Regions from separate parts of the Microbacterium sp. MPR-TSA4 genome, predicted to be linked through region 1. Evidence: predicted binding sites of a transcription regulator. Region 1 holds the regulator's gene; the other holds the start of a gene.
What was found. Region 1 encodes HrcA, which represses chaperone genes, less so after heat shock. Its sites were predicted from a motif close to TTNGCACTCGNNNNNNNCGAGTGCNAA; they were not measured.
Positions count from the first base shown of each region.

Region 2: AC1Q49_RS02545 (Hsp20/alpha crystallin family protein) is a predicted target of HrcA. The motif match lies at 2,968-2,994, and genes of this name have one in related genera.

Region 1 covers NZ_JBXAFF010000002.1:7,280-22,943, forward strand. The annotation lists gene AC1Q49_RS01300 (16S rRNA (uracil(1498)-N(3))-methyltransferase) at 1-563, opposite strand, end outside; gene dnaJ (molecular chaperone DnaJ) at 565-1,677, opposite strand; gene hrcA (heat-inducible transcriptional repressor HrcA) at 1,730-2,767, opposite strand; gene hemW (radical SAM family heme chaperone HemW) at 2,826-4,043, opposite strand; gene AC1Q49_RS01320 (DUF1990 domain-containing protein) at 4,043-4,693, opposite strand; gene lepA (translation elongation factor 4) at 4,718-6,568, opposite strand; gene AC1Q49_RS01330 (ExeM/NucH family extracellular endonuclease) at 6,873-11,597, shown strand; gene AC1Q49_RS01335 (alpha/beta fold hydrolase) at 11,681-12,424, shown strand; gene AC1Q49_RS01340 (MFS transporter) at 12,354-13,655, opposite strand; gene rpsT (30S ribosomal protein S20) at 13,883-14,143, shown strand; gene holA (DNA polymerase III subunit delta) at 14,210-15,256, opposite strand; partial or broken gene AC1Q49_RS01355 (ComEC/Rec2 family competence protein) at 15,322-15,664, opposite strand, start outside.
Region 2 covers NZ_JBXAFF010000003.1:582-8,701, forward strand. The annotation lists gene AC1Q49_RS02525 (ABC transporter permease) at 1-169, opposite strand, end outside; gene AC1Q49_RS02530 (ABC transporter ATP-binding protein) at 166-933, opposite strand; gene AC1Q49_RS02535 (DUF4287 domain-containing protein) at 950-1,246, opposite strand; gene AC1Q49_RS02540 (DUF2804 domain-containing protein) at 1,287-2,324, opposite strand; gene AC1Q49_RS02545 (Hsp20/alpha crystallin family protein) at 2,441-2,896, opposite strand; gene AC1Q49_RS02550 (putative endonuclease domain-containing protein) at 3,193-4,182, shown strand; gene AC1Q49_RS02555 (L-serine ammonia-lyase, iron-sulfur-dependent, subunit alpha) at 4,269-5,768, opposite strand; gene AC1Q49_RS02560 (alpha-amylase family protein) at 5,816-7,705, shown strand; gene AC1Q49_RS02565 (DUF4395 family protein) at 7,715-8,120, opposite strand, start outside.

The sequences.
Region 1 (15,664 bases):
GCGGTGAGCGCGGTGCCGGCGGTCGGCTCCAGCACGAGCACGCGCGCCCGGTCTGCGCGCGCGGCCAGTTCGCGCGTCGTGAGCACGGCGCCGACGGTGGGGGTCCAGGCACGGTGCGCCTGCTTCGCCGCCTCGCGCACGATGCTCTGCCAGCGGCCGACTCGCTTGACGGCCTTTTCGCCCGTCCAGCGCGAGATGCTGCGTGCCGCCTGCCACGGGACGACCTCGTCGACGCCGAGCTCGGTGGCCGCCTGCACCGCGAGCTCGTCGCGGTCTCCCTTCGCGAGGGCCTGGGCGAGGACGATGCGGGGGCTCGCGGCCGCCTGCTGCGACCGCGACCTCACCGACACGACGACCCGTTTGGGGGCGGATGCGGTGACGACGCCGGTCAGCCAGACGCCCCGGCCGTCGCCGATGGTCACCTCCTCGCCGATGCGCACACGCCGCACGACGGCGGCGTGATGCGCCTCCGCGCCCGTGATGACGACCTCGTCGCCGGCGTCGGCGGTCGACACGTCGGCACCGTCGACCGATGGCTCATCGACGAGGAAGTGGAGCGCCATGTCAGCCGCGGAACCGGTCGCGGAGCTTGGAGAACATGCCCTGGTGGAACTGCGCCAGCCGCGGGGCGGGAGCCTTGGTCCGCTTGGCGAAGTCCTCGATGAGGGCGCGTTCCTTGGCGTCGAGCTTCGTGGGCGTGACGACCTGCACGCCGACGCGCAGGTCGCCGCGCGTGCCGCCGCGCAGCGGCGTGATGCCGCGACCCTTGACGGTGAGCACATCGCCGGACTGCACCCCGGATCGGACCTCCAGGTCGACGTCGCCGTCGAGCGAGGAGATCGTGGTGCGGGTACCCAGGATCGCGTCCGGCATCGACACCTCCAGCGTGGCGAGCAGATCGTCGCCTTCGCGGCTGAAGACCTCGTGGTTCGCGACGGTGACCTCGAGATAGAGGTCGCCGTTGGGTCCGCCCGCGGGACCGACCTCGCCGGACCCGGGCAGCTGCAGGCGCAGGCCGGTCTCCACGCCGCCCGGGATGTCGACCGACACCGTGCGGCGCGCGCGCACCCGGCCCTGCCCCTGGCAGGTGGCGCACGGGTAGGGGATCGTCGTGCCGTAGCCCTGGCACGTGGTGCACGGCTGCGACGTGACCACGTTGCCGAGCAGGCTGCGCACCGTCCGCTGCACCTGGCCGGAGCCGTGGCAGATGTCGCAGGTGGTCGGCTGCGTGCCGGGCTGGCAGCACGAGCCCTGGCAGGTGTCGCAGAGCACTGCGGTGTCGACCTCGATGTCGCGGTGCGTGCCGAAGACCACGTCGGCGAGATCGAGCGTGACGCGCACGAGCGCGTCCTGGCCCCGCTCCCGGCGGGATCGGGGTCGTCCGGTCCGGGCTCCGCCGCCGCCGAAGAAGGTCTCGAAGATGTCGCCGAACCCGCCGAAGCCGGCGCCCGCTCCCCCGCCGAAGGGCGAGCCGTCGCCGCCCATGTCGTAGCGCTGACGCTGCTCGGGGTCGCTGAGCACGTCGTAGGCGTGCGTGACGAGCTTGAACCGCTCGGACGCATCGGCGCCCGGGTTCACGTCGGGGTGCAGCTCGCGCGCCAGACGCCGGTACGCCTTCTTGATCTCCTCGGGGCTCGCGTCACGGGAGACGCCCAGGACTTCGTAGTGGTCGGCCACAATCGCCTTTCCTGCCCTCTCGGGCGCGGGTGGGTGTTCGGGAGCGGATCGCTCAGCGGGACGCGTCGTCCTCGTCGAGGAGCCGGCTCAGATAGTGCGCGACGGCGCGGACCGCCGCGAGGTTGGTGGGATAGTCCATGCGCGTCGGACCGAGCAGGCCGACGCGGGCACGGGTTCCGGTCGTGTCGTAGTCGCTCGTCAGGACCGAGGCCTCCGTCAGACCGAACGCCGCATTCTCGCGCCCGATGCTCGCGGCGAGACCGTGTTCGTCGGCGACCATCTCCCCCATCAGCCGCAGGAGCGTGACCTGCTCCTCGATGGCCTCGAGGAGCGGATAGATGCTGCCGCGGAAGTCGCTCTCACGTCGGGCGAGGGTCGCGCTGCCGGCCATGACCAACCGATCCTGGCGGAAGTCGTCGAGCTCCTCGCCGACGATCCGGGCGACGACCCGCAGCGCGTCGTCGATGCGGGTTCCGGCGGGCACGGATGCCGCGAGCTCCGCGATCGCGGCGGCGGCGTCTCCGACGGGCTTCCCGGTCACGAGTTGGGCGATCGCGGTCTTCACCTGTGCGGCCGACTGCTCGCTCAGCTCTTCCGCGAGGAAGGCGACCCGCTGCGAGACGCGCCCCGTGTCGGTGACCACGATGACGACCACCCGCGCGCCCCCGAGGTGGACGAACTCGACGTGCGAGACGTTCGCCCGGGCGAACGAGGGGTACTGGACGATCGCGACCTGTCCGGTGAGCTGGGTGAGGGCGCGCACCGTCCGCATCAGCAGATCGTCGAGGTCGCCCGGGTCGCTGAGGAAGGACGAGATCGCCGAGCGCTGCGCGCCCGAGAGGGGACGCAGCTCCGCGAGGTGGTCGACGAAGACGCGGTAGCCCTTGTCGGTCGGCACGCGCCCCGACGAGGTGTGCGGCGCGGCGATGAGCTCTTCGTCTTCGAGCAGCGCCATGTCGTTTCGGATCGTGGCCGCGGAGACCCCGAACTGGTGTCGTTCGACGATCGCCTTGCTCCCGACCGGCTCGTGCGTGTCGACGTAGTCCTGCACGATCGCGCGGAGGACCTGCAGGCCGCGTTCCGAGACCATCATTCCTCCTCGTTGGCACTCCGGGTTGTCGAGTGCCAATCCTACCGCGTGCGCCGCCTCAGACGGTGAGGGCGCGGACCACGGCGTCGGCGAGAAGGCGTCCCCGCCGCGTGAGCACCACACGTCCGCGCACCGCGGCGGCGCCGTCGATGAGGCCGTCGGCGATCAGGGCGGCGATGGCGTGACGGCCCTCGCCGGTGAGATCCGAGACGGCGATCCCCTCCGCGATGCGCGAGCGCAGGAGCACGTCTTCGAGCCGGCGCGCCGCGGCATCCGGGCGCTCGCGCGCCGCGGCGGGCGACTCGTCGGCGGCCAGGCGCTGCGCGTACGCGGCCGGGTGCTTGACGTTCCACCAGCGCAGCCCGTCCACGTGACTGTGCGCCCCCGGGCCGTAGCCCCACCAGTCGGTGCCCCGCCAGTAGGCCAGGTTGTGCCGGGAGCGCTGCTGCGGGCTGCGCGCCCAGTTCGACACCTCGTACCAGTCGTAGCCGGCGGCGGCGAAGGCCTCGTCCGCCAGCTCGTACATGTCGGCCTGCAGGTCGTCGTCGGGGGCCGCGACATCGCCGCGGCGGATCTGCCGCGCCAGTTTGGTGCCGTCTTCGATGATGAGCGCGTATGCGGAGATGTGGTCGGGATCGAGCCCGACGGCCGTCTCGACCGAGCGGCGCCAGTCGTCGAGCGACTCCCCCGGCGCGCCGTAGATGAGGTCGACGCTGACGTCGAGACCGGCGGTGCGCGCCGCCTCGACGGCGGTGCGCACGCCTGCCGGGTCGTGCGTGCGGTCGAGCGCCGCGAGCACGTGCGGCACGGCGGACTGCATGCCGATCGACATCCGCGTCACTCCGGCGGCGGCCAGCTCGCGCGCGAGGGCATCCGTGACGGTGTCGGGGTTGGCCTCGACGGTGACCTCCGCGCCGTCGGCGAGGCCGAAGCCGGTGCGGACGCCGTCGAGCATGCGGGCGAGGTCGCCCCCGGGCAGCAGGGTGGGGGTGCCCCCGCCGAAGAAGACGGTGGATGCCGCCCGCAGCGGCCCCCGCGCGCTCAGCACCTCCCGCGACAGCGCGATCTCGCGCAGGACCTCGTCGGCGTAGGCGTCCTGCCGCGCTCCGCGCAGCTCGCCGGCCGTATAGGTGTTGAAGTCGCAGTAGCCGCAGCGGACGCGGCAGAAGGGCACGTGCAGGTAGACCCCGAAGTCGCGATCGGGGTCGATCACGATGTCGGGGGGCAGGGCGCCGTCGGAGGGCGCGGGATCGCCGAGAGGGAGGGCGGATCCCATCAGGCGGGGGTCGTGTACATCGGGGAGATGGCGCGCAGATAGCCCCGGAAGAGCTCGCGGCGGCGGCGCTTGAGCAGGGGCGGGATCAGCCGGTACAGCGCCGAGACGGGGCGGTCGAAGGCGCGCACCGTGAAGCGCACCTCGTCGTTGTCGGCCCACGTCACGACGAAGGACTCCTCACCGCTGACGACCGAGCCGCCCACGGTGCCGAGCGCGAAACCGACCCGACGGGGCTCCTCGATCGCGTAGATGACCCGCAGCTCGCCGTCGGCGCTCATGCGCTTGACGTGACCGTGGACGCGGATCGTGGTGCCCGCGGCCACGTACGGTGTGCCGTCCGCATCGAAGCGCTGGTCGGCCTCGAGGCGGCTCGCGACCGTGGGCGTGCCGTCGATGTCGTAGCCGACGCCCGTGTACATCGGGCCTGCCGCCGGGCGCACATCGCTGATCTGCAGGCCGGCGCCGCGCAGGGCCGACCACGACAGGAGGGCCTCCGCGGACGACTCGAAGCGAGCCTGTCCGCTGCCCAGCAGCAGCGAGTCCTCGGCCGGGACACTGTTCTCCGGCGGGTAGCTCATGAGGTCGTGCGCCTGCGTCGCACCGACCGCGGCGTAGTCGACGGTGTCGTCCTGAAAGCTTCCGCGACGCATGGTCTCCAGCCTAACGGGGGCGTCCTACTTCTTGTCCTTGCCCTCGACGTCGCCCGAGAGGGCGGCGATGAAGGCCTCCTGGGGCACCTCGACGCGACCCACCATCTTCATGCGCTTCTTGCCCTCCTTCTGCTTCTCGAGCAGCTTGCGCTTACGCGTGATGTCGCCGCCGTAGCACTTCGCGAGCACGTCCTTGCGGATGGCGCGGATGTTCTCGCGGGCGATGATGCGGGCGCCGATCGCGGCCTGGATCGGCACCTCGAACTGCTGACGCGGGATGAGCTTGCGCAGGCGCTCGGTCATGAGGGTGCCGTAGGCGTAGGCCTTCTCGCGGTGCACGATCGAGCTGAAGGCATCCACCTTCTCGCCCTGCAGCAGGATGTCGACCTTCACGAGGTCGGCCTCCTGGGAGCCCGCCGGCTCGTAGTCGAGGCTCGCGTAGCCCTGCGTCTTCGACTTCAGCTGGTCGAAGAAGTCGAACACGATCTCACCCAGCGGCATGTTGTAGCGCAGCTCGACGCGGTCCTCGGAGAGGTAGTCCATGCCCAGCAGCGTTCCGCGGCGCTGCTGGCACAGCTCCATCACCGTGCCGACGTAATCCTTGGGCAGCAGGATGCCGACCTTCACGACGGGCTCGGACACCGAGGCCACGCGGCCGTCGGGGTACTCGCTGGGGTTGGTGACCACGACGTGCTCGCCGGTGTCGGTCGTGACCTCATACGTCACCGACGGCGCGGTGGTGATGAGGTCGAGGTCGAACTCGCGCGAGAGGCGCTCGGTGATGATCTCGAGGTGCAGCAGACCGAGGAATCCGCAACGGAAGCCGAAGCCGAGCGCCACCGAGGTCTCCGGCTCGTACTGCAGCGAGGCGTCGGACAGCTTCAGCTTGTCGAGCGCTTCGCGCAGATCCGCGTAGTCGCTGCCGTCGATGGGGTAGACGCCGCTGAACACCATCGGCTTCGGGTCGGTGTATCCGGCCAGGGCCGTCGTCGCCGGCTTGCGATGGTTGGTGATCGTGTCGCCGACCTTCGACTGGCGCACGTCCTTCACGCCGGTGATGAGATAGCCGACCTCGCCGACTCCGAGCCCGCGCGTCGGGACGGGTTCGGGACTGGACACACCGATCTCCAGCAGGTCGTGCGTCGCGCGCGTCGACATCATCTGGATGCGCTCTCGCGGCTCCAGCTTGCCGTCGACCATGCGCACATAGGTGACGACGCCGCGGTAGGCGTCGTACACGGAGTCGAAGATCATCGCCCGTGCCGGAGCCGACGCGTCGCCGACGGGCGCCGGGATGCGCTCGACGATGCGGTCGAGGAGCTCTTCGACGCCCATGCCGGTCTTGCCCGAGACGCGCAGCACGTCGTCGGGTGAGCCGCCGATGAGGTTGGCGAGCTCCGCGGCGTACTTCTCCGGGTCGGCGGCGGGGAGGTCGATCTTGTTGAGCACGGGGATGATCTGCAGATCGTTCTCGAGCGCGAGATAGAGGTTCGCGAGGGTCTGCGCCTCGATGCCCTGAGCGGCGTCCACCAGGAGGATGGCGCCCTCGCACGCCGCCAGCGACCGGGAGACCTCGTAGGTGAAGTCGACGTGACCCGGGGTGTCGATCATGTTGAGGGCGAAGGTGCCGTCCGAGGTCGCCCACGGCATCCGCACCGCCTGCGACTTGATCGTGATGCCGCGCTCGCGCTCGATGTCCATGCGGTCGAGGTACTGCGCGCGCATGTCGCGGTCGGACACGACGCCCGTGATCTGCAGCATGCGGTCGGCCAGCGTCGACTTGCCGTGGTCGATGTGGGCGATGATGCAGAAATTGCGGATCAGCTCTGGAGGGGTCGCAGACGGCTCGAGAGGCTTCAGGGCGCGCGGTGACATGTCCCGAGCAGTCTACCGGCGTCGCCGCGTCGCGCCCGCCCGCGGCGGCGGCACCCTATCCGACGGCGACGGCGGCGCGCCAGAGAACCGGCCGATGAGAAAGAGTTAACGCTGCTCGCCCTTGTCCGGGCGCCCCGGCGCCGCCGATGCTCGATCTCAGACCCGATGACACGGGGTGCCGTCGCGTGTTCACCGGCACGCAACCGCCCCGCCCCCCGGCATCCCCATCATGGGTCCGAATCCACACTGACGGACGACCGCTCGGGCGGCCGTCGCTTGTTGCATGCGAAACCAGGGAGAACACGTGTCAGATCAGACACCGGACGCACCGCGTCCCACCGCCGACAGGCGGAAGCGACGCTCGGTCGTCGCCGCCATCACAGCCGGAGCCCTCGCCTTCAGCGGTCTGGGGCTCGCCGCCCTTCCGGCGCGAGCCGCCGTCGACACCGGCGCGGCTGTGCTCATCAACGAGGTCTACGGCGGGGGTGGCAACAACGGCGCGACCTACACGCACGACTTCGTCGAGCTCGTCAACGTCTCCTCCTCGGCGGTGAGCCTGGAGGGGTGGTCGCTGCAGTACGCCTCGGCCACCGGCACCACGTGGACCAAGAACGCCCTCTCCGGATCGATCCCGGCGGGATCGACCTTCCTCGTGCAGGAGAAGATCGGTGCCGGCGGCACGACCGCCCTGCCCACGCCGGACGCGATCGGCGACCTGGCCATGAGCGGCACCACCGGCAAGGTCGCACTCGTGTCGAGCGCGGCGGCGATCACGGGCCCGACGGATGCCGACGTCGTCGACTACGTCGCCTGGGGCTCGGCCGCCGCGCCCGCCGCCGGCGGATCGCCCGCCCCCGCGACGACGAACGCGACGAGCATCACGCGCGACGCCGCCCACACGAACACCGCCGTCAACGGCGCCGACTTCGTGGCGGCCGACCCCACGCCGCAGAACGCGGCCGGTAACGTCCCGTCGCCCTCGCCGACCGCCTCACCGACGGCATCGCCGAGCCCGAGCCCGACGTCCACGGCTCCCGGCACCGACACCGTGACTCCCATCGCGGCGATCCAGGGCACGGGCGATGCCACGCCCCTCAACGGCCAGACCGTCACCACGGAGGGCGTCGTCACCGCGCACTACCCGGTGGGCGGCTACAACGGCTACGTCATCCAGACGCCCGGCACCGGCGGTGCGATCGATCTGGGCAGCCACACCGCATCCGACGCCGTCTTCGTGTACACCAGGACCGCGTCCGTCGCGAACGAGGTCGCGCTCGGCGACACCGTGCGGGTGACGGGGACGGCGGGCGAGTTCAACGGACTCACCCAGCTGAGCGTCGAGGCCGGCAAGACGACGAAGATCGCGGATGCCGCGAAGCCGGCGCCGGTCACGCTCACGAGCTGGCCGACGTCGATCGCGCAGCGTGAGAGCCTCGAGTCGATGCTCGTCACCGTCTCGAGCACCTTCACGGTCACCAACACGAACAACACGAACCGCTACGGCGAGGTCGGTCTCGCCGCCGGAACGGGCGTGCTGCGCCAGCCCACCGACGTCGCGCGCCCCGGCTCCGCCGAGGCGGAGGCCGTCGCGGCCGACAACCTCGCGCGCGGCGTCGTCCTCGACGACGGCGGATCGCTCGACTACGCCGCGCGTGCGAACAGCGGCACCGGAGCGCTCCTCAACGGCGACCTGACCCCGGCCTACGTCTCCGTCGACCACCCGGTCGTCGTGGGCGGCACCGCCACCCTCACCGGCTCGTTCGTCCTCGACTACCGCAACAACGCGTGGAAGCTGAACCCGGCATCGTTCCTGCCCGGCGACGGTGTCACGCAGGGTCAGGCCACGTTCAGCAATCCGCGCACGGCGGCACCGGCCTCCGTCGGCGGCGACCTCAGCGTCGGCTCGTTCAACGTGCTCAACTACTTCACCACGCTGGGCTCGTCGAACGCGGCGTGCCAGCCGTACACCGATCGCGCCGGCGTCGGCACCAACGTCCGCACCGGGTGTGACCTGCGCGGCGCCTGGGGTGCTGCCGACCTCGCGCGCCAGCAGTCCAAGATCGTCTCGGCGATCAACACCCTGGACGCGTCGGTCGTGGGTCTGATGGAGATCGAGAACTCGGCGAAGACCACGCCGAGCACGCCCGACACGGCGGTCTCCACGCTCGTCGACGCACTCAACACCGCGGCGGGCTCCTCGAAGTGGGCATACGTGCCGGCATCCGCGCAGCTGCCCGACGCGTCCGAGCAGGACGTCATCCGCAACGCGATCATCTACCAGCCCGCTCGTGTGGAGCGGGTGGGCGACGCGCTCGCGCTGGGAACGCTGTCGGGCTCCGGCCAGGCGTTCGACAACGCCCGTGAGCCGATCGCGCAGAAGTTCGCACCGGTCGCCGGCGGCGAGCCGTTCCTGTTCGTCGTGAACCACTTCAAGTCGAAGGGCTCGTCCGGCGCGTCGGGCGCGCAGGCCGACCAGAAGGACGGCCAGGGCGCCTGGAACCCGGCGCGCGTCGCGCAGGCGACCGCGCTGCGCGACTGGGTGACGTCGCTCACGAGCACCGGAGACGCCGCCGTCCTCGTCGGCGACTTCAACTCCTACACCCAGGAGGACCCGCTGAAGGTCCTCTACGACGCCGGGTACACGGATGCGGAGTCGGGGCTGGAGCTGGGTCGCTCGACCTACTCCTTCGACGGTCTCTCCGGTTCGCTCGACCACGTGCTCCTCAACGAGGCCGCGTGGAAGCGCGTGACCGGCGGCGACGTCTGGAACATCAACTCCGGTGAGTCGGTGGCGCTCGAGTACAGCCGCTACAACAACCACGGCACGCTGTTCTGGCAGGAGGGGCCCTATCGCTCGAGCGACCACGATCCGTTGAAGGTCGGGCTGTCCGCGGGCGCCGGAGCGCCGACGACGATCGACATCCTCACGATCAACGACTTCCACGGACGCATCGAGGCCGGCACCCAGGGCGAGGCCGGCGCGGCCGTGCTCGCCGGTGCGGTCGCGACGAAGAAGGCGCAGAACCCGAACACGGTCCTCGTCTCTGCGGGAGACAACATCGGTGCGTCGACGTTCACCTCGCTGATCCAGCAGGACTCCCCGACGATCGATGCGCTGAAGGCCTCCGGGCTCGAGGTCTCGGCGGTCGGCAACCACGAGTTCGACCGTGGCTTCGCCGACCTCAGGGACCGTGTCATCCCGCGATTCGGCGGCAACGTCGATCCGTCGGGCGCGACGCCGGAGCAGATCGCGGCGGGTGCGCCTTACGCACTCGGGGCGAACGTCTACCTGAAGGGCACGAAGACGCCCGCGCTGGCCGAGTACGCGATCAAGACGATCGACGGCGTGCGTGTCGCCTTCATCGGCACCGTCACCACCGACACCGCCACGATGGTCGACCCCGCCGGTATCGCGGACCTCGACTTCGGCGACCAGCTGGAGGCCGCGAACCGGGTGGCGGACGAGATCGCAGACGGCGACCTCGCCGACGTGACGGTGCTGCTGACGCACTCCGGATCGTCGGTGTCGAACCAGTGCGAGGCGGTCGCCACGGACCCCTCGGCCTTCGGCACCCTGATCCGCGGCGCGTCCGCCCACATCGACGCCATCGTCTCGGCGCACACGCACCAGACGTACGCGTGCGAGGTGCAGGTGGCATCGACGGGCGGGCTGCGTCCGGTCATCCAGGCCTCGGAGTACGGCAAGGCGCTGGGTCAGCTGACCGTGACGTACGACAAGCGCGCCGACGAGCTCGTGTCGATCTCCCCGACGATCACGACCTTCGCCAGCACGCCGTTCACCCCGGATGCCGAGGTCGCGGCACTCGTCAAGGGATTCAGCGACCAGGCCAACACCATCGGAGCGCAGCCCGTGGGCACGATCACGGGCGACATCCTGCGCGGCGGGACGAAGGGCTCCGACCGCGGAGTGGAGTCGACGATGGGCAACACCGTCGCCGACGTCTACCTGTGGGCGACCAGCACGAACCCGGCGTACGCGGGGAAGAAGGCGCAGATCGCGCTCATGAACCCGGGCGGGCTGCGCGCGGACCTCACCTACGTCGGCGACGGCACGGTGACCTACAAGCAGCTCGCCGACGTGCAGCCCTTCGCGAACACGCTCGTGACGGTGACGCTCACGGGTGCCCAGCTCAAGGACATCCTCACGCGGCAGTGGCAGGCGACGGGTGACCGCCCGAAGCTGCACCTCGGCGTCTCGCAGGGCTTCTCCTACGAGTACACGGAGGACGCGCCGCCGGCCGGTCAGAGCGCATCGCGGTCGGGGCACATCGTCTCGATGTCGCTGAACGGCACGAAGATCGCCGACACCGACACCTTCACGGTGGTGACGAACTCGTTCCTCGCCAACGGCGGTGACGGCTTCGCGCCCTTCGCGCAGGGCACGGATCGCACCGACACCGGCCAGGTCGACCTGGCGGCTACGCTCGCGTACGCCAAGGCGGTCGACCCGATCGCCCCGTCGGCGCTCGGCCGGGCGAAGCTCGTGACCGGCACGCCGACACCGGAGCCGTCGCCGACGGGCACTCCGACCGGCTCGCCCACCGCGTCGCCGACCGGCTCGCAGTCGCCGTCTCCGACGACGACTGCGCCGTCGACGGGCGGATCGGGCGTGGGCGTGTCGACGACCGGCCTCGCCGCCGGCGGTCGCATCGAGCGCGGCTCGTCCTTCACCGTGACCCTCACCGGTCTCGGCGCCGGAGAGCAGGTCGCGGCGACGCTGAACAGCCAGCCCATCGTGATCACCGGCATCCCCGCCGCGGACGCGAGCGGACGGGTCACCTTCACGGTGGCCGTGCCGCGGACGCTCGAGACCGGCACGCACCACCTCATCGTGCTGGGCGCCGACGGTCGCGTCGTGCTGAACCTGCCGCTGGAGGTGGTGGGTGAGGGCGTGCTCGCCACGACGGGCGCCGAGCTCCCCTGGGGCCTCGCGCTCGGCGGTGCGTTCCTGCTCGCAGCGGGCATGATGCTCGCGATGACGACACGGCGCCGCCGCGTCGTCGGCTGATCCGCGCGTCCCGGCGGCCCCGGCCCCGCTTCGGCGGGTGTCCGGGGCCGTCGGCGTGCGTGGCCACCGTTTAGGCTGGCCGGGTGAGGACGACCGTGGTGATGGTGCACGGCATCCGCACGTCCGCCACGATGTGGCGCGCGCAGGTGGAGCATCTCGAGGACCGCGGGGTATCCGCGATCGCCCTCGATCTCCCCGGTCACGGCACGCGGATGGCCGAGGAGTTCACCCTCGACGGCGCCTTCGCGACGATCGACACCGCCGTCCGCGCGGCGGCCGGGCAGGGTCGCGTGCTGCTCGTCGGGCATTCGATGGGCGGACTGCTCTCGATCGCGTACGCCGGCGATGAGACGCGCCCCCCGCTCGACGCCTTCGTGGCGGCCTCGTGCACCGCCATCCCGCGCGGACTCGCGCTGCAGACCTACCGGACGCTCGCGCGCGGCTTCGACCGTCTCCCGGGGCGGGGCGCTCCCATCGCCGAATGGGTTCTCGATCGCACACTGCCCTCGGAGACCCGTGCCGACTTCGGCGCCGGCGGCTACGCCTACGACGCGCAGGACATCGCGCTGCGGAGCCTGTCGGTGCTGGATCTGCTGGCCGCCCTGCGCCGGATCGACGTGCCCACGTGGTTCGTCAACGGGCAGTTCGATCAGCTGCGCGTCAACGAGCGGCTCTTCGCCTCTCTCGTGCCCGGCGCGGAACTGATCGTCGTGCCGCGCACGTCGCACCTGGTCACCGCGATGCGCCCGCGGGTCTTCAACGCCGTGCTCGATCTGGCGCTGGCGACGATGGATGCCGCCGGGGAGCCCGTACCATCAAGGTCATGAGGCCGCCCACCACCGACATCACGGCGGAGCCCAGGAACAGCAGCCAGAATCCGCCCACCGCCGCGACGAGTCCCGCGCCGATGAGCGGCCCGAGGAGCTGACCGAGGCTCGCGGCCACGTTGACGAAGCCGAGGTCGCGCGCACTGTCCTCCGCGAACGGGAGCAGGTCGGTGCCGAGGGCGAGACCCACCGACATGTACGCGCCGTAGCCGACGCCGAGCAGACCGGCCGCCACGAGCGACATCTCGAACGACGGGAACACCGCGAGCAGGAGTGCCGCGCCGCCCTGCACGAGCGCGGCGCCGACCGTCAGCCCTCGTCTGTTGCCGGTGCGATCCGACACCGCCCCGGCGAGCACCGAGGCGAGCACGACGAACACCGTGTACACGACGATCAGCAGCAGGAGCTCGTCTTGAGCGGCGGCCGGGTCGCGGTGGAGGCCGTACAGCAGGAAGAAGAGCAGCAGCCCCGTGCCGAGTGCGTTGCCGATGTTGGCCACGAGGCGGCCCCACAGCATCCACGCGAAGTCTCGATCACGGAAGGCGGCGAACCGGGCCGACAGCGCGCGGCGCGTGCGCGCGGTCGCCGACGCCGCCGGTGCGGGCGGGTCGGGCAGCAGCAGCGCGCCCGCTCCTCCGGCGAAGAGCAGGATGGCGCCGAGCATGAGGTAGCCCGCGACCACGCCGAGTCCGAGCAGCACGACGACGCCGACGCCGACCACGATGCCGAGCGCCTGCGAAGAGGAGATCGCCGCCGAGGCGGTGCCCCGCTGAGCCGACAGCTGGTCGGCGATCATGGCGGTGAAGGCGGCGGAGGCGACGGCGACGCCGACCGACACCCCCACCCATGCGACCCCGACGCCGAGGGGCCCGGTCGCGAAGGCGATCGCGACCAGCGACCCCGCCCCGAGGAGCACACCGCCCAGTGCCCACGGGCGCCGGCGCCCGAACCTGCCGCGCGTCCGATCGCTCATGCCCCCGGCCAGCGGACCGGCGATGACCCCGGCGAGGCCTCCCGCCGCGAGCACCAGGCCGGAGGAGACGACCCCGGAGATCCAGCCGTCGGCATCACCCGGGGTGTCCAGCTGCAGCGGGATGAGGAGTTGGAGCGGGGTGAGCTGCGCGGTCCAGATCGCGAGCCACGCGAGGGTGAACAGTGCGAACCAGCCCGCGCCCGCGCGGCGGCCGGAGGTCGGGGCGGTCGGGGCGTTCTGGGGGGACCCTGCGCTCACGGGAGGCTCCTTCGTCGGTGCTCCGTCGGATCGGCCGGATCGGGCCCGGTCGATCCGATCATGCCCCACGCGCGCGGGTGCGCGGCGCATTGCGGGGTCGCCACGCGGCAACCTGATAGACTCGGTGATTGGCTTGCGTGTGGGTCCCACCCCGCACGCCGCCGGAGGCGTCCCTCTACCGCTACCCCGGCACATCCATCGAAAACCGAACGAAAGAGCCGTCGAACGTGGCGAACATCAAGTCGCAGATCAAGCGCAACAAGACCAACGAGAAGGCGCGCGAGCGCAACAAGGCCGTCAAGAGCGAGCTGAAGACCGAGGTGCGTCGCACCCGCGAGGCCATCGCCGCCGGCGACAAGGCCGCCGCCGAGAAGGCTCTCGCCAAGGCGTCGAAGAAGCTCGACAAGGCCGTGAGCAAGGGCGTCATCCACGAGAACCAGGCCGCGAACCGCAAGTCGTCGATCGCGAAGCAGGTCGCCGCTCTCTGAGCCGCATCCCGTCGCACGAAGGCCCGTCCCGCATCCGGGGCGGGCCTTCGTCGTGTGCGGCGCGGGTCAGGCGCCGTAGGGGGCGCGCGTCGCGATGATCGTGATCAGGCGCTCGACCGCGAACACGGGGTCGCGCGAGGCGCCCTTGACCTCGGCATCCGCGCGCGCCGCCGCCTGGATGGCGCGCCCCAGGCTGGTCTCGTTCCAGCCGGTCAGGTCGCGGCGGGCGCGGTCGACCTGCCAGTCCTTCATCCCGAGGCGTGCGGCGATGGATGCCGACGACTCGCGCAGGCCGGCGACCCGCGCCATCGTCCGCAGCTTCGAGGCGATCGCGGCCACCAGCGGCACCGGGTCGGCTCCGCTCGCGAGCGCGTGGCGCAGGGCCACGAGCGCCTCGCCGTAGCGGCCGGCTATCGCGGTGTCGGCGACGGTGAACGCCGACGTCTCGACGCGGCCGCCGTAGTAGCGCTCGACGACCTGTTCGGTGATGTCACCGGGCACGTCGGAGATGAGCTGCTGGCAGGCGGCGGCCAGTTCGGTGAGATCGTCGGAGAAGGCGCCGACGAGGGCGCGCAGGGCGATCGGCGCGATCTTCTTGCGCGCGGTCTGGAACTCACCGGCGGCGAAGTCGAACCGGTCGGAATCACGCTTGACCGCGGGGCAGGCGATCTCCACTCCCCCGCCCGTGCCGGAGCGGATCGCATCGAGCAGCTTCTTGCCGCGGACGCTCGATCCGGTGTGGCGCAGGACGACGGTGGCGCCGTCCTGCGGGGCCTCGATGTAGGCGAGTGCCTCCGTGAGGAAGGCGTCGGAGCACTTCTCCACGCCACCGACCCGCACGAGGCGCGGCTCGCCGAACAGCGACGGCGAGGTCAGTGTCAGCAGGCTGCCGGAGGTGTAGTCGTCGGCGCGGAGGTCGGAGACCTCGAGGCTCGCGTCCTCGGCGCGCAGGAACTCGCGGATGCCGGCGGTCGCACGCTCCGCGCAGACGTCCTCCGGCCCCGAGACGAGCACGATCGGCGCCGGCTGGGGGCTGCGCCAGGAGATCTGAGGGATCGCCGACGCGGTGCGGGAACCCCCGCGCGCGGCGGGACGACGGGCGGCGGGTGGCATGCCTCCAGCCTATCGACGCCGTCCGACGTCGCGTCGCCCCGCCGCGTGGTCGCGGGCCGCCGCCGTCACGGCGGAGACCTCTCGCGCCAGACGCGGAGGGCCGACTCCTCGCTCCACAGGACAATGAGGCCCTCGGCGTCGGTGCGGTCGATGCGTGCGCCCAGCCCGGAGAGCATCGTGAGGGTCTCCGCGCGCGGATGCCCGTAGGTGTTCGCGCCGACCGAGACGATCGCGAGAGCCGGGCGCAGGCGGGCGTAGAACCGGGCATCCTGATCCGCGCTGCCGTGGTGGGAGACCTTGACCACGGCGTAGGACGTCAGCAGCGGTGCGCTCGCGGCCAGACGACGCTGCCCGTCCGCCGAGAGGTCGCCGAGCATCAGCGTCGTGGGGACCGCGGGACCGGTGACC
Region 2 (8,120 bases), on a different contig from region 1:
GGATGCCGCCGCCGAACTGCGCGAAGACCCCCTCTCGGTCGGAGAAGATCCAGGCGAACAGCCCCACGAGCAGCGCCGGGGCGGCCAGCATGAGCAAGATCGAGCGGGGATCGTGGCGCAGCTGGCGCAGGACGCGCGCCGTCGTCGCGCCCACACGGCGCGCGTTCACGGCATCCCCCCGTCGCCCGCCGCGCGCACGAGCGCGAGGAACGCCGCGTCGGGATCGGTGGTCCCGGTCGCCGCGAGGAACCGCTCCGGCGTGGAGTGCGCCAGCACCCGCCCCTCCCGCAGCAGCACGATCTCGTCGCAGCGCAACGCCTCGTCCATCACGTGGCTCGACACGAGCAGCGTGGCACCGGCATCCGCGAGGGAACGGAAGATGCCCCACAGCGTCTCGCGCAGCAGCGGGTCCAGGCCCACGGTCGGCTCATCGAGCACGAGGAGGTCGGGCGCGCCGAGCATCGCGACCGCGAGCGAGACGCGTCCGCGCTGGCCTCCCGAAAGGGAGCCCACCAGCCGGCGCTGCTGCGGCCGCAGCCCGACGTCGTCGAGGACGCGCGAGACGTCGCCGCGCGTCGCACCGAGGACCGCCGCGAAGTACTCCAGGTTCTGGGCGACGGTGAGATCGTCGTAGACCGACGCCCCCTGACTGTCATACGCCACGCGGTGGCGCAGCGGCCGCGATCCGGCCGGCGCGCCGAGCACCGTCACCGTGCCCGCCGCGAGGCGTTGCACCCCGACGATCGCACGCATGAGCGTCGTCTTGCCGCTGCCGCTCGGCCCGAGCAGCCCCGTGATCCGCCCCGCGGCGATGTCGAGGTCGAGCCCGTCGAACACCGCGTCGCGTCCGCGCCGCACCACGAGGCCGCGGACGACCACGGCCGGGGCGGACGCTGCGGCCGGGGCGGACGACACCTCGGGAATGCTCGTCATGGGGGCATTATCCGCCTCAGGAGGCGCGCGCGGGGTTCGTGGCCTTGCCGTCCAGCCACAGCGTGTCGCTCGCATCGCTGTGGGTCGACGCGGTGCCCACATGGGTCGACGCGATCTTCGGGCCCTTCGTGATCACGTGCACGAGAGCCATCGCATGCCCGCGGCCGAGGCCGTACTCGTCGGCGAGCCACGCGACGATCTCCCCGGCCTTCGTGCCGGGGCCGAAGCCCTTCTGCGTCGCCTGCTCCACGAACTGGCGCGGGGTGAGCCCGGTCTTGTCCTCGATGTTGTCGAGATATGCCTGAAACGACATCCGTTTCCCTTCCGGCGGTGCCTCCGCCTCGTGTTCAGCTCTACCAGCGATTGCGGACATCCTCGGCGAAGCCCTCGATGCCGTCGAAGTCGATGACCCCGCCCTCCACGGCGACGCGTCCCGACCACCGGCCGAAGCACTGGTCGGTGCGCGAGGCGACGACCCCGAGGCTGGTCGCCGACCGCTTGTCGAACGCGGGCTCGAACACCGCGTCGAGACCGCCGCCGCGCACCCGCCACGGACGCAGCGGCGTGGCGAGGTCGTAGTCCCAGGCGACGGGGACGGAGATCTTGTGCAGCACGCCGTCGACGACCACGCCGTTCTCTGTCGCCCCCGTCCCATCGGTCCAGCGCCCGCCCACCTGGATGCCGAACGTCCGGCCGTCGGCGAGCAGACCCGACCCGGCGCCCCAGTTCCACGCGACGTCGTACGGCCAGCGGCCCCGCCCGTGATCCAGGACCGCCCACGATCCGGCCGGCACGTCGTGATCGATCCCGTCGAGGGTGAGCGTGCCGGATGCCGGCAGCGCGACGTCCTTCACGGTGTACTGGAAGCGTCGGGACGACCACGGCACCACGACGGCGAGCAGGTCATGGCCGGGCGGCCGGGTCACGGTGATGTCGAACGACGCGGCGGGGATCTCCGCGTGCAGCCGCCAGAGCTGCCCGCGCTCGGCGGGCGCGATGGTCGCCGCGAAGTCGCGATGACGGGCGATCGTGATGCCCGTGCCGAGCGAGCCGGGCAGCGACACCTCGCGCGAGGGCAGGACGGTGGCGTTGCGGGACCACGTGCGTCCGGTGGCACGGTCGCGGATCCACACTTCGTGGACCGCGGCGTAGTCGAGCGACGACACGGTCAGCGACACGATGTGCGTGGGCGTGATGACGTTCCAGTACTCCCACCGCTTGTTGCGACCCCACGACCGCACGAACCGGCCGCGCCCCCGGCCGATGCCGTCGGTGTCGACGAGGGGCCTCCGGCTGAACCCGATCGCGGCCGGGTTCAGCCGGCCGTCGGGGCGCGTGAGGGAGACGGGTGCGGTGAGCTCGCGCTCGTGCGCGGCGGGGAGGTCGGGCATCGGCATCCTTGCTGACGTTCCGGGTCGGGTGCTTCGACACTAGCGCTGTCGACGCGAACCGCCCCGGTCCGAGGCGGACGCGGGGCGGTTCGGGCGGTGGCGCAGGGCGCCGACGGTCACGGCTCGACGGGCTGCGGCTCCTGCGCCGACGCGTGGGCCTGGATCGTGGGCGCGCCGCCGTCGGCGACGACCTGGACCTTGCGCGGCTTGGCCTTCTCGCTCACGGGGATCGTCACGGTGAGCACGCCGTTGCTGTAGGTCGCGGCGATGCCGTCGGTGTCGATGCCCTGGCCGAGGTTGAGCTGGCGCAGGAAGCTCGCGGTCTCGCGCTCGCGCGTGATCCACTTCACTCCCTCGCCCTCGGTGAGGGTGCGCTCGGCGCGGATCGTCAGCAGCTGGCCGTCCACGTCGATGTCGACCGAGCCCGGATCGATGCCCGGCAGGTCGGCGCTCAGCACGTAGTGGTCGCCGTCGCGGTAGAGGTCCATCGGCATCCGGCGCGGTCCGCGGCGCGTGTCGAAGAGGCCCGACGCGATGCGGTCGAGGTCACGGAACGGGTCATACGTGGCCATTGTTCTCTCCTGTTCGTGTATGGCTCTGTGAGTTCTGAAAGTTGAGCCTCGTCGACTCAACTAGCTTCAGATTAGCACTCACCCCAGGAGAGTGCCAACGGTTCACGCACAGCGAACCCTCCGACCTGCCCGGGCTCAGTTGACGCACGAGCCGGAAACCACGCCACCGTTTCCGGCGTCGGCGCGAACTCGCCGGGCAGCGCCCTCCTCCTCCCCAGACGGCGCACCCGCGCACGTTCTCCACGGGGCCTCGCGGCGCGGCGCGCGACGGCAGCGAATGCGCCCACGCTGAGGGGATGCCGCGCCCACCACGCCCGCTTCCGTCGACTCTGCCCCAGGTCTTCACCGCCGCCGATGCGGCGGCGGCGGGCGTCTCCCGCGGACGACTCGCGGCGCGCGACCTGGACGCACCCTTCCGCGGTGTCCGCCTCCGGCGTGAGGCAGACGACGCGGCGACGCTCGGCGAGGACGCCCCGGACGAGATCGCGCGGCGCGCCATCCTGCGTCGCGTCCGCGCGCACGTGCTGGTGCTTCCGCCCCACGCGTTCTACATCGGAACGACGGCGCTCGCGATCCACGGACTCCCCCTCCTCGACGCGGATGCCGCGGCATCCGCCGACCTCGACGTCGCCGTGCCCGCGCCGCACCGTGCGCTCCGGCGGACGGGCATCGCCGCCGTGCAGGTCGCGCCGATGCTCGTCCACTCCACGGTCCGGGCCGGAGTTCCCGTCGCGACGCTCGGCTCCACCTGGGCGATGCTCGCCCGTGAGCACTCGACACGCGATCTGGTGGTCATCGGCGACGCGATCATCCGCGTGCCCCGCGACGGATGGGGGCGGCGTGTGCCCGAACGCCAGCTCGCCAGGCCCGAGAACCTGGATGCGGCCGTCGCCGCAGGACGCCGACAGGGAATCGGGAAGCTCCGGGCAGCACTCCCCCTGCTGCGCACGGGCAGCATGTCGCCGCTCGAGACCGACTGGCGACTGTCGCTCATCGGGACCGGCCTGCCGGAGCCCGAGCTCGACGTCGAGGTGCGCACCTCGGACGGGCGATTGCTCGGCATCAGCGACGGCGCGTTCCGGGCTCACCAGGTCGCCGTCGAGATCGAGGGTGATCACCACCGCACCTCGCGTCGCCAGTGGGCGCGGGACCTCCAGAAGTACGCCGACTACGCGAACCTCGGCTGGGACGTCGTACGCCTGACCTCCGCGCACATCCGTCAGGATCCGTCCTGCGGCGCGGCACTGGTGCGCGCCGCCCTCGCGCGCCGCGCCGCGCCTGAGTGACCGGCCGCTCGGTGGGCCCGTTCGCCAGAAATGGCAGCGCGGTTTGCGGCGCGAGCGCCAACCGAACCGCGGCTGCGAGCCGGTGCTCAGCACTCCACGACGTTGACGGCGAGACCGCCCTCGCTCGTCTCCTTGTACTTCGTCGACATGTCGATGCCGGTCTGGCGCATCGTTTCGACGACGGCGTCCAGCGGCACGTAGTGGGTGCCGTCGCCGCGCAGCGCGAGACGCGCCGCCGTCACGGCGGTGGAGGCCGCGATGGCGTTGCGCTCGATGCAGGGGATCTGGACGAGCCCGCCGACGGGGTCGCAGGTGAGGCCCAGATGATGCTCCATCGCGATCTCCGCGGCGTTCTCGATCTGACGGTTCGTCCCGCCCATCACGGCCGTCAGCCCGCCGGCCGCCATCGCGCACGCCGAGCCGACCTCGGCCTGGCATCCGCCCTCCGCACCCGAGATCGACGCGTTCGCCTTGAACAGCGAGCCCAGCGCCGTCGCCGTCAGCAGGAACCGACGGATGCCGCGGCGCCGGTTCGCCTCGGCGAGCGCCTCGGCCGAGGCCGCGACCGCCTCCGGCGCGGGATCGGTCTCGCCGTGCAGGCCGAGCAGCGCCGAGCCGACCAGCTCCCCGTACGGGGTGACGGCGTTCGCGGCGCCGATCCCCGAGTCGGCGAGGAAGCGCCACCAGTACATCGCGACGGCGGGCAGGATGCCGGCCGCACCGTTGGTCGGCGCCGTCACGACCCGTCCGCCCGCGGCGTTCTCCTCGTTGACGGCGAGGGCGAACGCGCCCAGCCATTCCCCGGGCAGCTCCCGCCCCGACGCGGCGACCTCCTCCAGCTGCGCCCGGATCGCTCCGGCGCGCCGCTTCACCTTGAGCATGCCGGGGAGCACGCCCTCGGCGTGCAGCCCCGCGTCGACGCACGCGGCCATCGCGTCCCAGATCGCGTCGAGGCCGGCGGCGACCTCCTCCTCTGATTGCAGCGCCTCCTCGTTGCGTCGGGCGACCTCCGCGATCGTCAGACCGTACTCGTCGCAGACGTCCAGCAGCTGCGCCGCCGTGGAGAAGGGCAGGGGCGAGGATGCCGCGGACACGGCCGCCTCCTCGCCCTCGCGGCGGATGAACCCGCCGCCGATCGAGTAATAGGTGTCCTCGCACACCGCCGCTCCCGCGGCATCCCGCGCGACCAGCGTCATCGCGTTCGGGTGACCGGGAAGGCGCGTGCGCGGCGCGAGCACGATGTCGGCGCGCGCGAACGCGACGGCGAGACGTCCGTCGAGCAGCAGGTCCGCCCCGTCCGTCCATCCCGACCACGCGCCGCGCACGAGAGCCGGATCGACCGTCTCGGGCTCGTGCCCCTGCAGCCCCGCCACGACGGCGTCGGGTGTGCCGTGACCGATGCCGGTGGCGCCGAGGGAGCCGTACAGCGCGCACTCGACCCGGACGATCCCGGCTCCCGTCGCGGCGGCGCGATCGGCCGCGCGGCGCGCGAAGTCGCGGGCCGCGCGCAGCGGACCCACCGTGTGGGAGCTCGAGGGGCCCACCCCGATGGAGAACAACTCGAACGCCGAGACGTACGCACTCACGCTCCGAGCCTACGCGCCGGTTACGCTGAGAACTCGGAGGGGGCACCATGACCGCACTGACGAGGCCGGAGGTCGACCTCCGCGCCGCGCTCGAGGCCTGCGAGGGCGCGGGACGCGTCGACGAGGGGTTCCTCTCCCGCGTCGATGCCCAGTTCCCCCGCCTGCACGAGCTCTTCACCCGCCTGTACGGCGATCGCGCCGACGGCCAGGAGCAGCTCGCGGCGACCGTGGCCGCGGCATCCGCGTCGTGGAACGCACGCCCGCTCGATCTCAAGGTGCGCGACGCGCAGCGCGAGGCCGACCCCGAGTGGTTCCAGTCCGAGCGGATGCTGGGCGGCGTCTGCTACGTCGACCGCTACGCCGGCAACCTCGCCGGCATCCGCGACCAGATCCCGTACTTCCGCGAGCTAGGACTGACCTATCTGCACCTCATGCCGCTGTTCGACGCCCCCGACGGCGATAACGACGGCGGCTACGCGGTCTCGAGCTACCGGCGCGTCAACCCGAGCCTGGGCACGATGCAGCAGCTCACCGAGCTGGCGGCCGATCTGCGGCTGGCGGGCATCTCGCTCGTGCTGGACTTCATCTTCAACCACACCAGCGACGAGCACGAGTGGGCACGCAAGGCCGTCGCCGGCGACCCCGAGTACGCCGACTTCTACCTGATCTTCCCCGACCGCGAGATGCCCGACGCGTACGAGCGCACGACGCGGGAGATCTTCCCCGACGACCACCGCGGCTCGTTCGTACCGCTGGAGGACGGCCGCTGGATCTGGTCGACGTTCTACCACTACCAGTGGGACCTCAACTACGCGAACCCCGCCGTCTTCCGGGCGATGGCGGGTGAGATGCTCTTCCTCGCGAACCAGGGCGTCGAGGTGCTGCGCATGGACGCCGTCGCCTTCATCTGGAAGCGGCTCGGCACCTCGTGCGAGTCGCTGCCCGAAGCGCACCTGCTGCTGCAGGCGTTCAACGCGGTGCTGGCGATGGCCGCTCCGGGCATGGTGTTCAAGTCGGAGGCGATCGTCCACCCCGACGAGGTCGTCAGCTACATCTCGCCCGACGAGTGCGAGCTGTCGTACAACCCGCTGCAGATGGCGCTGACGTGGGAGGCGCTGGCCACCCGCGACGGACGACTGCTGCAGCAGGCGCTGGATCGTCGCCACGCCCTGGCGCCGGGCACGGCCTGGGTGAACTACGTGCGCAGCCACGACGACATCGGGTGGACCTTCGCCGACGAGGATGCCGCGGAGCTCGGCATCGACGGCTACGCGCACCGGCAGTTCCTCAACCGCTTCTACACCGGACGCCACGAGGGCACCTTCGCGCGCGGCGTCGCCTTCCAGGAGAACCCCGCCACGGGGGATGCCCGGGTGACCGGGACCACCGCGTCACTCGCGGGCGTCGAGGCGGGCGATCCCGGCGGCGAGGACCGGGTCGTCCTCGCCCACGCCCTGGCGCTGTCGACCGGCGGCATCCCGCTGCTGTATCTCGGCGACGAGGTCGCGCAGCTCAACGACTACACCTACGCCGACGACCCGGTGCGCCGCGGCGACACCCGGTGGGTGCACCGCGGCAACCGTCCCCGCGACGCGTACGCCCACCGCGGCGACGACACCACGGCCGCCGGCCGCGTCTTCCACCGCCTCACGAAGCTCATCTCCGTGCGCCGGCAGTCGCCGGAGCTCGCCGGCAACGCCCTCCTCCCCTTCCACACCCCGCACGCCGCCGTCGTCGGCTACCAGCGGCCGGGCGCCGAGACGCGCATGCTGGTGCTGGCGAACGTGGGGGATGCCGAGGTCACCATCGACCCGCTGACCCTGTCGGGTTTCGAACGGACCGCGTTCGACCCGGTGCACGACGTCGAGGTCGACCTCGACGAGGGCGTCGCCCTCCGCCCCCACGGCTTCGTGTGGCTGCGGGTCCGCCCCGTCTGAGGCGTCAGCTCACGCGCCGAGCAGTCCTCCGCGCGGACGGAAGACACCGGCGCGGGCCAGCGCGAGGTACAGCAGGCAGCCCAGGCACAGGCCGAAGGCGGCGTTGAGGAAGGCTGCGATGAACGCGGCGGCCGCCGCGATCGGCAGCGCCCACGCGACGCCGGCGACGTGCAGCACGAGCCCGACCGTCACGACGATGAAACCGACGACCTGCGCGAACCGCGGCGGACGCGGGTCTTCGAGGTCGACCGGCGGCCGCAGGCGCGGCCGGATCGCGACCCGGTACAGCGCGCCCCACGGCGCGGTGCGGGGAGCCGCGAAGCCCCACACGAACAGCAGGTCGACGACCAGCAGGAGCAGGAACGCCGGATCGGTGACGCGCTCCCCGGGCGTCGTCGCCGTCGTGGCCGTGGAG